Regions from separate parts of the Streptomyces sp. NPDC005393 genome, predicted to be linked through region 1. Evidence: riboswitches for the same ligand, from Rfam matches in the RefSeq annotation. Region 1 holds a riboswitch; each other region holds the start of a gene.
What was found. Region 1 has a riboswitch for cobalamin ahead of metE (5-methyltetrahydropteroyltriglutamate--homocysteine S-methyltransferase). Riboswitches for the same ligand answer to the same signal wherever they lie in the genome.

Region 1 (5,199 bases):
ATGCCGGGCAGATAGTGGCGGATCAGCCGTACGGCGCTGAGGACATTGGTGTCGAAGTAGGCACGCCACTGGGCGTCGGTGATCTCCAGGGGCGGCTGTGCGCCGAAGATGCCGAGGTTGTTGACGAGGATGTCGGTGGCGGGGACCGCGTCGTACAGCGCGGCCGCCCCCTCCTCCGCCGCCAGGTCGCCGACCACCGTGGTGATCTCCGCCGCGGGCACCCGCTCGCGCAGCCGGTCCGCCGCCGTGGCCAGGCGGTCCGCGTGACGGCCGGTCAGGATCACGGCGGCGCCGGACGCGGCCAGGCCGGTGGCGATGGCGTGGCCGATGCCCTGAGAGGATCCGGTGACGACAGCGGTCCTGCCGGTGAGGTCGATGTGCACTGCTCCGTCCTTCCACTCGCCTGTCGCTTGGCGGTACGCACGCCCGACCGTACGCAACCGCCCCGGTCTCGCACCGGATCGGCGGCCACGGCGCGCCGGACGGCGAGGGCGAGGGCGAGGCGGGGCTCAAGGATCGGCGCGCAATCCGGCCTGGGCCGGCTCACCCCCACCCGGTGGAGTAGTCGCGGTACCGGCGGCGCCGGCTGGGACGGATGGCGAAGGTCGAGAGAATCCCGATGAACCCCGCGGCGATGACCAGCAGCCCGGGGCCGAACCGCCGGCCGTACGCCACGATGTCGTCGACCGTCGGCAGACCGCCCACGGCTTCCGAACTCCCGGGCGCCGCCGCGCCGTTGACCGGTGCGCCCGGTGCGCCGGCCGGGCTGGTGCCCTGGGCCATGGTGCCCGGGATGCTCACCCCGAGGGCCGTCAGCGCCTTGGTCACCGGCTGGAAGAAGGTCACACCGCCCCTGGTGCAGTCGCCGCTGCCGCCGGAGGTGATGCCGAGCGCCACGCCCTGGGAGAAGAGCGGGCCTCCGCTGTCGCCCGGCTCGGCGCACACAGTGGTCTGGATCAGACCGCCGACACTGCCCTCGGGGTAGTTGACCGTCGCGTTCAGTCCGGTGACCTTGCCGGAGTGCAGCCCGGAGGTGCTGCCGCTGCGGAAGACCTCCTGGCCCACGACGGGGTCGCCGACCCCGGTGACCCGCACCGCCTGACCGTTGCCGACGTCCAGGACGCTGCTCTGGTCGAGCGAGCGGTTGTCGTACCGCACCAGCGAGAAGTCATTGCCGGGGAAGCTGCTTTGGACCGTGGTCCCGATGTTCGTGGATCCCGAGGTGTCGGTGAACCAGGGGGTGCCGGTGGGCCCGCAGTGACCCGCCGTCAGGATGAAGCCGGTCTGGCCGTTGGTGACATTGAAACCGGCGGAGCAGCGGCTGCCGTTGGTGAAGATCGGGGCGGCGCCGGCGGTCCTGGTGGTGAAGGAGCCCGTCGTCCGCTCCATGCTCACCTCGCTGCCCACCCGCGCGCCGAGGTCCTTCATCCGTGACCAGCGGGCGGCGGGGACGGTGCTGTCGCCGAGCACCACCACCTTGTTGGACGCGGGGTCCACCATCCACGCGGTGCCCGCCACCCGGGGCGCCGAGCGCAGCGTCTCGGTGGCGGAGTCCAGCTCATTCATGCTGTACCGCACCCGCTTGGCCTTCGCCCCCGCCCGGCTGACCTCGGCCGCCGCGTCCGCGTCGGTCACCGCGACCACCGGGCGCCCGTCGGAGCCGATCCAGTTGCCCGCCGTACGGGAGGTGCCGAGCCGGGACACCAGACGCCCGCCCAGATCGTCGCTCCGCGCCCCCAGGACGTGCGTGCCGTCTCCGGTCGCCCCGTGAGCCGATCCCGATGCACCCGGTGCGGACTGCGCGACCATCACGCCGCCGCAGACCAACGCCCCGACGGCCGCGAACCGTACGAGTCGGCGTCCACCTCGCCGCATGTGCTTCACCACCCTGCCTCCTTACGTCGATCCAGCCCCGGGGCCTCGGACGGTGAAGACCCTCTCCCTCATACGGGCGGAACCGGCGTCGCGCTCACCGCGGGCGGCGGGCGTCTACGGAATGCGCGGGACGCGCTGGTGGAAGCAGATCCGGTCGAGGCCCGGACCGTCGTAGTCGCTGTGCACGGGCAGACTGTCGATCTCGCGGTCGCCCGGCTCAAGGGCGCGGACCCGGCGTCGCGCGGGCAGTGCGTGGCACGCGGAGCGTCGCCATCGCGGCGGCGGCGCAGACGATCGCGAGGGCGGGGCGGGGCTTGGCCGTGGGTAACGCCATCACGTCACAGAAGTCCATCCGATGGGGGCGCGCCATCGGAGAGATCGTTTCGTTACGACGAACGCGATGAGCGCGACGGACCGCCCGGCCACCGAACCGGTTTCCCGGGACCGGGGTGAGCGCCTAGTCTGGGCCGTGCAGCTGGTTCGCCCTGTCCGCCAGGCAGGCGCGTCGTAAGAGGGAACCCGGTGGGAATCCGGGACTGCCCCGCAGCGGTGAGCGGGAACGACCGCCGTCATACGCACTGGGCCCGGCAGCCGGGTCTGGGAAGCGACGGCCAGTAGATGCCTCGTGGGGACACGAGGCGCGCCCGCGAGTCCGAAGACCTGCCACTGCCCGTGCGCGTCGGACGCGCGCGGTCTCTCGGTGACCTCGAGGGCGGGTCGGCGGCGCGGGCGGGCACCATGCGGTGTTTCCGGGGTCCGCGCCATCCCTTCGCGCCCTGTGCCCGGTCCCCGGGAGCTCATGACGAGTGCTCGCGAAGGAGAGTTCCGTGACAACGCACGCGACGGCGGCGGCCAGGGCCACCGTGTACGGCTACCCCCGCCAGGGGCCGGACCGGAAGCTGAAGAAGGCCGTCGAGGGGTACTGGAAGGGCCGGGTCACCGCCGAGGCCCTCCGGGAGACAGCGGCGGGCCTGCGCCGTACCACCTGGCGGCAGCTGGCCGACGCCGGTCTGCACGAGGTGCCCACCGGCGACTTCTCGATGTACGACCATGTGCTGGACACCAGCGTCATGGTCGGCGCCGTCCCCGACCGCCACCGCGCCGCCGTCGAGGCCGATCCGCTGGACGGCTACTTCGCGATGGCGCGCGGCACCCGGGAGGTGGCGCCGCTGGAGATGACCAAGTGGTTCGACACCAACTACCACTATCTGGTGCCCGAGCTCGGCCCCGACACCGTCTTCCGCGCCGACTCCGCAAAGCAGGTGGCCGAGTTGAGGGAGGCGGTCGCGCTCGGCCACACCCCCCGCCCGGTGCTGGTCGGCCCGGTCACCTATCTGCTGCTCGCCAAGCCCGCACCCGGAGTGGACGGCTCGTTCGTACCGCTCACCCTCCTGGACCGGCTGATTCCGGTGTACGCGGAGGTGCTGGCCGATCTGCGGGCGGCCGGCGCCGAGTGGGTCCAGCTGGATGAGCCGGCGCTGGTCCAGGACCGCACGGCGGCCGAGCTGAACGCCGCCGCCCGCGCCTGCCGTGAGCTGGGCGCCCTCACCGACCGGCCCAAGCTGCTGGTCGCCTCGTACTTCGACCGGCTCGGCGAGGCCCTGCCGGTGCTGGCCAAGGCGCCGGTCGAGGGGCTGGCGCTCGACTTCACCGGGCCTGCTTCGGCCAACCTCGACGATCTCGCCGCGGCCGGCGGGCTGCCGGGGAAGCGCCTGGTCGCGGGCGTCGTGGACGGCCGCAATGTGTGGATCAACGACCTGTCGGCGTCGCTGTCCACCCTCGGCACCCTGCTCGGTCTCGCGGGCCGGGTGGATGTGGCCGCGTCCTGCTCCCTGCTGCATGTCCCGCTGGACGCGACGGTCGAGCGCGAGGTGGATCCGCAGATCGCCCGCTGGCTGGCGTTCGCCCGGCAGAAGACGGCCGAGATCGTCACCCTCGCCCGCGGGCTGAGCGACGGTACGGACACCATCGCCGCGCAACTCGCCGCCAACCGCGCCGATCTGGCCTCCCGGGCCGGCTCCGCGCTGACCCGCGACCCGGCCGTACGCGCCCGCGCCCAGGCCGTCACCGGGGCCGACGCCCGCCGCTCACGGCCGTACGCCGAGCGGGTCGCCGCCCAGCGCGACCGGCTGCGGCTGCCGCAGCTGCCGACGACCACCATCGGCTCCTTCCCGCAGACGGCCGAACTGCGCACCGCCCGCGCCGATCTGCGGGCCGGGCGGATCGGCACCGCCGGTTACGAGGAGCGGATCGAAGCCGAGATCCGCGAGGTGGTCTCCTTCCAGGAGAAGGCCGGACTCGATGTCCTGGTGCACGGCGAGCCCGAACGCAACGACATGGTCCAGTACTTCGCCGAGCGGCTCACCGGATATCTCGCCACCCGGCACGGCTGGGTCCAGTCCTACGGCACCCGCTACGTCCGCCCGCCGATCCTGGCCGGCGACATCTCCCGCCCGGAGCCGATGACGGTGCGCTGGACGGCCTACGCCCAGTCCCTCACCGACCGTCCGGTCAAGGGCATGCTCACCGGCCCGGTCACCATGCTCGCCTGGTCCTTCGTCCGCGACGACCAGCCGCTCGCCGAGACCGCCCGCCAGGTCGCGCTGGCGCTGCGCGACGAGGTGGCCGACCTGGAGGCGGCCGGGACCTCGGTCATCCAGGTCGACGAGCCCGCCCTGCGCGAAACCCTGCCGCTGCGCGCCGCCGGCCGCCCCGGGTATCTGGCCTGGGCCACCGAGGCGTTCCGGCTCACCACGGCGGGGGTGCGCCCGGACACCCAGATCCACACCCATATGTGCTACGCCGAGTTCGGCGACATCCTCCAGGCCATCGACGACCTCGACGCCGATGTCATCAGCCTGGAGGCGGCGCGGTCGCATATGCAGGTGGCCGGGGAGCTGGCCGAGGCCGGCTATCCGCGCGAGGTCGGCCCCGGTGTCTACGACATCCACTCCCCCCGGGTACCGAGCGCCGAGGAGGCGGCCGCCCTGCTGCGCAGGGGGCTCGAGGCCATCCCGCCCGAGCGGCTCTGGGTCAACCCGGACTGCGGGCTGAAGACCCGCGGCTGGCCCGAGGTCCGTACGTCGCTCAAGCACATGGTGGCCGCCGCGAGGGAGGTACGGGCCGTGCTGGACGGCACCGCGTCCTGACTCATGAGTCCTGAGTCCTGAGTCCTGAGGGCGGGGCGCCTGGGGGCCGTCGCGGGCGCGTGTGCTCGCGGCGGCCCCCGGCCCCTTACCGCGACGCGGCCAGCGGCCGACCGCAGCGCAGATTCCACCGTCCCGAGCGGCCGCTGAGCTCGGTCGCGGTCAGCGGGGCGACATC
Region 2 (5,199 bases), on a different contig from region 1:
TCCTTCTCGTAGTCGAACACTGTGCCCTCGATCATCTCGTTCCCCGGGCCGCCGCCACGGCGTCGGCCACCTGCTCTGCTGTCACATCCACGCGCAGGTCCGCGCTGTCCGCCTCCGGCGTGTCCCGTACGGTGACCCGGTAGCCCGCGCCGGTCGCCAGCGCGTCCACCCAGCGGCCGCCGGGGTGGCCGCAGCGCCGCTCACAGCCGGAGAAGTACACCGGCAGCGAACCCGGACGACGGTCACCCGCCACCGCGCGCTCCGCGTCGGCACGCACATTGGCAAGGGACTTGGCGCAGCCGGGACGTCCGGTGCACGCACCGACGCCGAGCCACGGGGAGTCCGGCTCGGTCACGAGCCCGGCGTCGGACAGCTCGTGCGACGCGGCCCGGCCGCCGTCCGGGGAGAACCCCGGGAGCACCACGCCGCGCCAGGGTGTCACACGCAGCTCGCCCGACCCGCCCCGGGAGGCGAGCGTGGCGAGCAGCCGCCACTGGGCCGCGCTCACCCGGCCGAGCGGGACGGCGACGGACACGGCGCGGCGCCCGTCCGGCCCGGCCACCAGCCCCGGCGCGGGGCGCGGCCCCGAAGCGTCCGAGCCCTTGGGCTCGGGGCCCTTATGTGCGGTACGTACCGTTTCGATGCCCGCGTTGGCGAGTCGCGCCGCCAACCGGTCGGCCGTCACGGCGTGTTGCGCCGGGAGCTCCCGTACACGCCACGCCCGGCTGCCGCTCTCGCGCATTCCCGCCAGGAACTCCACGGCGGCCAGCGCGGCCGCGCGCGGCGCATCGCCGGCCCGCACTCTCAGCTCGGCGTCGCCGCCCGGCGTGTTGTGACCGTCCGCCCCGCCACCGCGACACGCCGGAGCGGGCATCCGCAGCACGGCCCCGCCGTCCGGCGTTGCGATCAATGTCACATCCGCGCCCAAGGCGGCCACATCGCCGCGCCCGTCGTCCAGCGCGAACAGGAAACGGCCCGACAAGGCGGACAACTCGCCCGACGTCTCGTCGCACAGCGCCGCGTCCAACTCCCGTGCCCACGCCGCCGCATCCGCATGCCCCGCGCCGTCCAGCCCGCACAGCGGCGACGCCACGATGTTGCGCACCCGGTCGTGCCGGTCCGACGGAAGCAGTCCGGCCGCCCGCAGCCGGGCCGCCAGCTCCGTGCCGCACCCCGCGTCCAGGCCGCGTACCTGCAGGTTGCCCCGGGAGGTGATGTCCAGCCGGCCGTCCCCCAGCTCCTCGGCCACTCCTGTCAGCGCGTCCGCCTGACGGGCCGTCAGCAAGCCTGCCGGCACTCGGATACGGGCCAGCGCGCCATCGTCCGCCGTGTGCAGCCGCAACGCCCCCGGGCAGGCGTCATCGGGCCCGCTCCGGCGGCCGGAGGGCGCTTCATTCCCAGGTGGGACGGTGGTCGGGGGAAGGGGCATGGCGGCGAGCATACCGACGATCGACCAGCCCTCTCCGTCCCCTGCCAGGTCAGCAACGCTTACTATGCTCAGCGGTGGGTCGTCCCGGCCCGCCGGACGCACAAGACGGCGTCAAGGGGAGGAAGCCGGTGCGAATCCGGCGCGGTCCCGCCACTGTGAGCACGGTGGCTGTCGGTACGGCAGCGGCCGGGCGAGCCAGGAACTCCCGCCGTCTTCCAACCCGCCCGGGGCGCGGACCCCGAGGAAGGCGCGCTGCGCATGATCCTGCTGCTGTCGACGTCCGACACCGACCTGCTCAGTGCGCGTGCCGCCACGGGCCCGGTGCCGTACCGCCTCGCCAACCCGGCCCGGCTCGCACTCGATGACCTCCCCGGCCTCCTCGACGGCGTCCAACTCGTCGTCGTCCGGCTTCTCGGCGGCGTCCGCGCCTGGCAGGAGGGGCTCGACACGCTGCTCGCCGGGGACCGCCCGGTTGTCGTCCTCACCGGTGAACAGGCCCCTGACGCCCAGCTCATGGAGGCGTCCACGGTCCCGGTCGGGATCGCCGCCGAGGCCCACGCCTATCTCGCCCACGGCGGGCCCGCCAACCTGGCCCAGCTGGCCCGGTTCCTCTCCGACACCGTGCTGCTCACCGGCCATGGCTTCGATCCGCCCGCGCCCGCCCCCACCTGGGGTCCGCTGGAGCGCACCGCGCGGACGACGACCGGCCCGACCATCGCCGTGCTCTATTACCGCGCCCACCACATGAGCGGCAACACCGCTTTCGTCGAGGCCCTGTGCCAGGCCGTGGAGGACGCGGGGGGCCGACCGCTGCCGCTGTTCGTCGCCTCCCTGCGCGCCCCCGAGCCCGAGTTGATCGAGGCCCTCGGCCCGGCCGACGCGGTCGTCACCACCGTCCTCGCGGCCGGCGGCACCCGGCCCGCCGAGGCGTCCGCGGGCGGCGACGACGAGGCGTGGGACGCGGGCGCGCTCGCCGCGCTCGACGTACCCGTCCTCCAGGCGCTGTGCCTGACCAGCTCGCGCGCCGTATGGGAGGAGAACGACGAGGGCCTGTCGCCGCTGGACGCCGCCACCCAGGTGGCCGTCCCGGAGTTCGACGGACGGCTCATCACCGTGCCGTTCTCCTTCAAGGAGGTCGACGCGGACGGTCTGCCGGTCTATGCCGCCGACCCCGAGCGCGCCGCGCGCGTCGCGGGCATCGCGATACGACACGCCCGGCTGCGCCACATCCCCGCGGCCGACAAGCGCCTCGCGCTCGTCCTCTCCGCCTACCCCACCAAGCACTCCCGGATCGGCAACGCCGTCGGCCTCGACACCCCGGCGAGCGCCGTCGCCCTGCTGCGCCGGCTGCGCGCCGAGGGCTACGATTTCGGCCCCGAGGACGGGCCAAACGCGGTCCCGGGCCTGGCCTCCGGCAATGGCGACGAGCTGATCTATGCCCTCATCGAGGCGGGCGGCCATGACCAGGACTGGCTCACCGAGGAGCAGCTGGCCGCCAACCCGGTCCGCATCCCGGCCGCCGACTACCGCCGCTGGTACGCCACGCTGCCGCGGGAGCTGCGCGACGCGGTCGAGGAGCACTGGGGTCCGCCGCCCGGCGCGATGTTCGTGGACAGCAGCCGCGACCCCGAGGGCGAGATCGTCCTCGCCGCGCTGCGCCGTGCCAACCTCCTGGTCGTCATCCAGCCGCCGCGCGGCTTCGGCGAGAACCCCATCGCCATCTACCACGACCCCGATCTGCCGCCCTCGCACCACTATCTGGCCGCCTACCGCTGGATGGCCACGCCCCGGGCGGACGGCGGCTTCGGCGCCGACGCCATGGTGCACCTGGGCAAGCACGGCAATCTGGAGTGGCTGCCGGGCAAGAACGCGGCCCTGTCCGCCGCCTGCGGCCCCGACGCCGCGCTCGGCGATCTGCCGCTGATCTACCCGTTCCTGGTCAACGACCCGGGCGAGGGCACCCAGGCCAAGCGCCGCGCCCACGCCACCCTGGTCGACCACCTCGTACCGCCGATGGCCCGCGCCGAGTCCTACGGTGACATCGCGCGGCTGGAGCAGCTGCTCGACGAGTACGCCGCCATCTCCGCGATGGACCCGGCCAAACTCCCCGCCATCCGCGCCCAGATCTGGACCCTGATCCAGGCCGCCAGGCTCGACCACGACCTGGGCCTGGAGGCCCGGCCGGACGACGACGGCTTCGACGACTTCCTCCTGCATGTCGACGGCTGGCTGTGCGAGGTCAAGGACGCCCAGATACGCGACGGACTGCATGTCCTCGGCGCCGCCCCGACCGGGCCCGGGCGCGTCAACCTCGTCCTGGCCATTCTGCGCGCCCGTCAGATCTGGGGCGGTACGACGGCCCTTCCCGGGCTGCGCGAGGCGCTCGGCCTCGACGAGTCGGCCGCCACCCGCACCGGCGCCGACGCGGCCGAGGAGCGCGCCCGCGCGCTCGTCCAGGCGATGGAGGACGCCGAGTGGGCCCCGGAGGCCGCCCGGAAGGCCGCCCTCGGGCTGCCCGAGGAGCAGCGCGCCCCGGTCACCGCGATCCTGGACTTCGCCGCCCGCGAGGTCGTACCGCGCCTCGCCGCCACCACGGACGAGATCGACCACGCCGTCCACGCGCTCAGCGGCGGCTTCGTCCCCGCCGGCCCGTCCGGCTCGCCGCTGCGCGGACTGGTCAACGTCCTGCCGACGGGCCGTAACTTCTACTCGGTCGACCCCAAGGCGGTGCCCAGCCGGCTGGCCTGGGAGACCGGCCAGGCGCTCGCCGACTCGCTCCTGGAGCGCTACCGCGCCGACAACGACGGCCAGTGGCCGAAGTCCGTCGGCCTGTCGCTGTGGGGCACGAGCGCGATGCGCACCTCCGGCGACGATGTGGCCGAGGCGCTCGCGCTGCTGGGCATCCGCCCGGTGTGGGACGACGCCTCGCGGCGGGTGACCGGGCTCGAACCCGTGCCGACCGACCAGTTGGGCCGCCCGCGGGTCGATGTCACGCTGCGCATCAGCGGCTTCTTCCGTGACGCCTTCCCGCATGTCGTCGCGCTGCTGGACGACGCCGTACGGCTCGCCGCGTCCCTGGACGAGGCCGACGAGGACAACTACGTACGGGCGCACACCCGGGCCGACCTCGCCGAACACGGCGACGAGCGCCGCGCCACCACCCGTATCTTCGGCTCCCGCCCGGGCACCTACGGGGCCGGGCTGCTCCAGCTCATCGACAGCCGCGACTGGCGCACCGACGCCGACCTCGCCGAGGTCTACACGGTCTGGGGCGGCTATGCCTACGGCCGTGAGCTGGACGGACGTCCGGCCCGCGAGGAGATGGAGAGCGCCTACCGCCGGATCGCGGTCGCGGCGAAGAACACCGACACCCGCGAGCACGACATCGCCGACTCGGACGACTACTTCCAGTACCACGGCGGCATGGTCGCCACCGTGCGCGCGCTGAAGGGCGCCGCCCCCGCCGCGTACATCGGCGACTCCACCCGCCCCGAGACGGTCCGCACCCGCACCCTGCACGAGGAGACCTCACGGGTCTTCCGTGCCCGGGTGGTCAATCCGCGCTGGATCGAGGCGATGCGCCGGCACGGCTACAAGGGCGCCTTCGAACTCGCCGCGACCGTCGACTATCTCTTCGGCTACGACGCCACCACGGGCGTGGTCGCCGACTGGATGTACGACAAGCTCGCCCAGACCTATCTGCTCGACCCGGAGAACCGCTCGTTCCTGGAGGAGGCCAACCCCTGGGCGCTGCACGGCATGGCCGAGCG
Region 3 (5,199 bases), on a different contig from region 1:
CGTCGAGATCCACGCCGACCGCGTCGCGCGGGCCGAGCCGGTCGTAGGGGAGGCCGCTCGGGGTCACCAGGACGGTGTCGCCGACCCGCGCCGAGACATTGCCCGAAGTGCCGACGACGAGGCCGTCGGCCGTGGTTCTGCGGGCCGTCCGGACCACCTGGGCCCACGCCTGCCGCAGGGGCCGGGTCAGCCGCGGCCGCTGTGGGGATCGCGACTCCGTCACGCCCTCACCTCCGGGGTCCGATCCTGCCAGGCGGCCGGGGCCGAGGACATGGCGGGGCGGGGTCCTTATCGGCCCTTCGGGTACGCCCCTCAAACCCCGTATGACGTACGGAAGTACGGCGAGAGTCGGACCGGCGCCGCACTCTCGCCCGCGCGTCACCATGACGCCCGCCTCAGTTCACCTTCCGTTCATCCAGTTTCCTTACGTTCACCGTGCTGATACCGAACCTTCGAACTGATTGACCGGGTGTATGGAACACATCACGCTTCTCATCGGGATCGTGATCATCACGGCCTTGGTGTTCGACTTTACGAACGGCTTCCACGACACCGCCAACGCCATGGCCACCACCATCTCCACGGGAGCACTCGGTCCCCGGGTGGCGGTGGCGATGTCGGCGGTCCTCAATCTCGTCGGCGCGTTCCTGTCCGTGGAGGTCGCCAAGACCATCTCCGGAGGGATCGTCGACGAGAATTCCGGCATCCGACCCGAAGTGATCTTCGCGGGTCTGGTCGGCGCGATCCTCTGGAATCTGGTGACCTGGCTCGCCGGGCTCCCCTCCAGCTCCTCGCACGCTCTCTTCGGCGGCCTCATCGGCGCCACGGTGGCCTCCGTCGGCCTGCAGGGGGTCAACGGCGACGCGATCGTCATGAAGGTCCTGATCCCCGCCGTCGCCGCGCCGATCGTGGCCGGAATCGCCACGTTGGCCGCCACCCGGCTCACCTACCGGCTGGGCCGCGACCGCTCCCCCGAGGACACCGCGAAGGGCTACCGCGCCGGCCAGATCGCCTCGGCCGCCCTGGTCTCCCTCGCCCACGGCACCAACGACGCCCAGAAGACGATGGGTGTGATCACCCTGGCGCTGGTCACCGGCGGCGTCGTCGCGCCCGACTCCGACCCGCCGCTGTGGGTCATCGTCTCCGCGGGCCTGGCCATCGCGCTCGGCACCTACCTGGGCGGCTGGCGCATCATCCGCACCATGGGCAAGGGCATCACCGACATCCAGCCGCCGCAGGGCTTCGCCGCCCAGACCGGTGCCGCGACCGTCATCCTCGCCTCCTCCCACATCGGCTTCGCGCTGTCCACCACCCAGGTCTGCTCCGGCGCCGTGATGGGCGCGGGGGTCGGCCGCAAGGGCGCGGTGATGCACTGGTCGACCGCGGGCCGCATGGTCATCGCATGGGTGCTGACCCTGCCGGCCGCGGGTCTCGTCGCGGGCGGCGCGGCGCTGCTGGCCGACCAGGGGAGCTGGGGAGTCACGGCGGTCGCCGTGCTGGCCGTCCTGGCCTGCGGGGCGATCTGGGCGCTGTCGCGCCGCAAGCCCGTGGACCACACCAACGTCAACGAGGTCGGAGTGCCGTCCGCCGAGCCGGTGGGCGCCGTCACCGCCGCCCTGCGGTCCGTCGCCCCGCCGCCCGCGGGTGCCGCGACCACTACCGAGACCACCGCGGACACCACCGCGGAGAGCGTCCCGGAGCCCACCGCGGCGCCCGCCACGGAGACCACCCCCACCCCCGCCGCCGCGGCGACCAGCACCACCAGCTAAAGGGAGCTACGTAGATGAGCATCGACTGGGCGGCACTCGGCCAGGTCTTCGGCATCAGCCTCGCGGTGACGGTCGGCATGGTGGGCGTCTTCACCCTGGGGATCGTCGGAACGTCCCGGAGTGACCAGCCGCAGCCGCACGACGGCGCGGTCGGCACGGCGGTGGTGGCGGGCGGCGCCTCCGCGGCCGCCCGCACCGCCGCGTACGCCTGCTTCGGGCTGTGCGCCGCGGTCGTGGCGTACGGCATCTATCTGATCGTCGCCTGAGGACCGCACGTCCTCATCGACCCCACCGACCGCCGGGCGGCGGCGCTGACCAGCGTCGACCGACCGGCGGTCGGTCCATGTGGGCCTCGGCACACTCACGCATCGCGGGTCATATGCGAGTTGACGGCCATTCGCGGCCCATGGTGGACTTCCGGAGCCAAACGGCGGCAGGAGAGGAAGCCGGTGAGAATCCGGCGCGGTCCCGCCACTGTCACCGGGGAGCGCTCTCCCATCGCCTGTATGGGGTCACGGCTCATCCATATGGTTCGTCCGTATGCGGAGCTGGAAGGCCGGGAGAACCGCGGATCCGGGAGCCAGGAGACTCTCACCGCCGGTCACGTCGAGCCAGGGCGCGGACCCTGAGTGAGGACATACCGCCATGCCCGGCCCCGAAACGCCGCCAGCCCCACCTGTCCGCACGCCGCCGCGCCGAGGCGCGACGGCGGGCTGACGGATGCGTGCCGACCACGCCTCGTACGCGTGCGGCGCCGCCCTCGGCTTCCTCGGCGACCTCGCCATGGGCGATCCGCGCCGCGGTCATCCGGTGGCCGCGTTCGGGCGCGCCGCCGCGGCCGCCGAGCGGCGGCTGTGGCGCGACCACCGCGGCCACGGGGCCCTGCACACCGCGCTGTGCGCGGGCGGCGCGGCCGCCGGTGCCGCGCTGCTGACGCGTACCGTACGGGCCCTTGCCGGGCCCCGTACGACGGACATCGCGCTGACCGCCGCCGCCACCTGGGCCGTGCTGGGCGGTACGACGCTCCGGCGTGAGGCGCGGGCCGTCGGCGACGCGCTGGCCGCCGGGGACCTCGCCACCGCCAGGGAGCGGCTGCCGCATCTGTGCGGACGCGATCCGCAGGCGCTGGACGGACAGCAGATGGCCCGCGCGGTCGTCGAATCGGTCGCCGAGAACACCTCCGATGCCGTGGTGGGCGCGCTGGTGTGGGGCGCCGTGGGCGGAGTGCCGGGGCTCATCGGCTTCCGCGCCGTCAACACCCTGGACGCCATGGTGGGCCACAAGTCGCCGCGCTACCGGCGGTTCGGCTGGGCGGCGGCCCGTCTGGACGACGCCGCCGGCTGGCCCGGTGCGCGCCTTACGGCGGCCCTGGCCACCCTCGCGGGCGCCGACCCGCGCGGCGCGTGGCGCGCCTGGCGGCGGGACGGACGGCGCCATCCGAGCCCCAACGCGGGCCCGGTGGAGGCGTCCTTCGCGGGCGCGCTCGGCGTACGGCTGGGCGGCACCCTCGCGTACGGCGGCCGGGTCGAGCACCGGCCGGTGCTCAACTCCGGCGGGCGCGCCGTGGAGATCACGGACATCGACCGCGCGGTGCGGCTGTCGCGCCGCGTCGGCGCCCTGGCGCTGCTGACGTCGATCGCGGCGAGAGCCGTTGTGGGCCGCCGTTCCTCCCCCGGCTACCGCTGGGAGGTTCCCTCTGGGCGGGACGGGTGGGCACAACCCACCCACCGGCCCGCACCCGACAACGAAAGGGCACGCCGATGACCGGGCCTGGCCACGGCCTGCTGGTCGCGGGGACGACCTCGGACGCGGGCAAGAGCGTGGTCACGGCGGGTATCTGCCGGTGGCTGGCGCGCAAGGGCGTCCGCGTGGCGCCCTTCAAGGCGCAGAACATGTCGCTCAACTCCTTCGTCACCCGGGACGGGGCGGAGATCGGGCGCGCCCAGGCCATGCAGGCCGCCGCCGCGCGCGTCGAGCCCAGCGCCCTGATGAACCCCGTACTGCTGAAGCCGGGAAGCGACAGCAGCAGCCAAGTGGTGCTGCTGGGCAAGCCGGTGGGCGAGCTGAGCGCCCGCGGCTACCACAGCGAGCGGCGCGAGGCGCTGCTCGGAACTGTCACGGAGTGCCTGGCGGAGCTGCGCCGCACCCATGACGCGGTGATCTGTGAGGGCGCGGGCAGCCCGGCCGAGATCAATCTGCGCCGTACCGACATCGTCAACATGGGGCTCGCACGGGCCGCCGGGCTGCCGGTCGTGGTGGTCGGCGATATCGACCGCGGGGGCGTCTTCGCGTCCTTCTTCGGCACGACCGCGCTGCTGTCGGCACAGGACCAGCGGCATATCGCCGCCTATATGGTCAACAAGTTCCGCGGCGATGTGACGCTCCTGGAGCCCGGTCTGGAGATGCTGCGCGGCCTGACCGGGCGGCCGACCGTCGGCGTGCTCCCGTTCGCCCATGGGCTGGGCATCGACGAGGAGGACGGGCTGCGGGTATCGCTGCGCGGCGCGGTGCGCGAGAGCGTCGTCGCGCCCCCGTACGGTGCGAATGTGCTGCGGGTCGCGGTCGCCGCCGTTCCGCTGATGTCCAACTTCACGGATGTGGACGCGCTGGCCGCCGAGCCGGGTGTGATCGTGCGGTTCGTGGACCGGCCGGAGGAGCTGGCCGACGCCGATCTGGTGGTGCTGCCGGGCACCCGCGGGACGGTACGGGCGCTGGAGTGGCTGCGCGAGCGCGGGCTCGCCGACGCGATCGCGCGCCGGGCCGCCGAGGGGCGGCCGGTGCTGGGCATCTGCGGCGGCTTCCAGGTGCTCGGCGAGCGCATCGAGGACAAGGTCGAGTCGAAGGCCGGGACGGTCGCGGGACTCGGGCTGCTGCCGGTGCGGGTGCGGTTCGCGGCGGAGAAGACCCTGGCCCGGCCGGTGGGCGAGGCGCTCGGCGAGCGGGTGGAGGGCTACGAGATCCACCACGGGGTCGCCGAACGGCTGGACGGGGCCGACGAACCCTTCCTGGACGGCTGCCGGGTGGGCTCGGTGTGGGGCACGCACTGGCACGGCTCGCTGGAGAGCGACGGCTTCCGGCGCGCCTTTCTGCGGCGGGTGGCCGACGCGGCGGGCCGGGCGTTCGTACCGGCGCCGGACACCCGCTTCGGGGAGCTGCGCGAGGAGCAACTCGACCGGCTGGGCGATCTGATCGAGGAGCACGCGGACACGGACGCGCTGCTGCGGCTCATCGAGGACGGTGTGCCGGACGGACTGCCCTTTGTGCCGCCGGGGGCGCCCCCGACCCCCGGGAAGACCTCCGCTGACGCGGAGACGGCAGAGCACGAACCGCCGTGCTGTTCGCAGTGCCCGGGACACCCCTGGGACAGCGGGGACAACGCTGACACCGCCGCACGAAACGCTGACGACGGCATCCCACGCCGAAGCGACTC

Region 2: it holds a riboswitch for cobalamin, as region 1 does, so the genes downstream of both, cobN (cobaltochelatase subunit CobN) here and metE (5-methyltetrahydropteroyltriglutamate--homocysteine S-methyltransferase) in region 1, are expected to answer to the same signal.
Region 3: it holds a riboswitch for cobalamin, as region 1 does, so the genes downstream of both, ABZS71_RS18150 (cobalamin biosynthesis protein) here and metE (5-methyltetrahydropteroyltriglutamate--homocysteine S-methyltransferase) in region 1, are expected to answer to the same signal.

Annotation. Positions count from the first base shown of each region.
Region 1 covers NZ_JBEXFG010000014.1:113,985-119,183, forward strand. The annotation lists gene ABZS71_RS15130 (SDR family oxidoreductase) at 1-383, opposite strand, end outside; gene ABZS71_RS15135 (S1 family peptidase) at 544-1,884, opposite strand; cobalamin riboswitch at 2,352-2,541, shown strand; gene metE (5-methyltetrahydropteroyltriglutamate--homocysteine S-methyltransferase) at 2,703-5,024, shown strand; gene ABZS71_RS15145 (histidine phosphatase family protein) at 5,110-5,199, opposite strand, start outside.
Region 2 covers NZ_JBEXFG010000003.1:181,518-186,716, forward strand. The annotation lists gene ABZS71_RS05315 (precorrin-8X methylmutase) at 1-35, opposite strand, end outside; gene cobG (precorrin-3B synthase) at 32-1,429, opposite strand; cobalamin riboswitch at 1,488-1,654, shown strand; gene cobN (cobaltochelatase subunit CobN) at 1,688-5,199, shown strand, end outside.
Region 3 covers NZ_JBEXFG010000019.1:88,593-93,791, reverse strand. The annotation lists gene ABZS71_RS18165 (class II aldolase/adducin family protein) at 1-223, opposite strand, end outside; gene ABZS71_RS18160 (inorganic phosphate transporter) at 474-1,769, shown strand; gene ABZS71_RS18155 (hypothetical protein) at 1,784-2,035, shown strand; cobalamin riboswitch at 2,208-2,360, shown strand; gene ABZS71_RS18150 (cobalamin biosynthesis protein) at 2,490-3,533, shown strand; gene ABZS71_RS18145 (cobyric acid synthase) at 3,530-5,199, shown strand, end outside.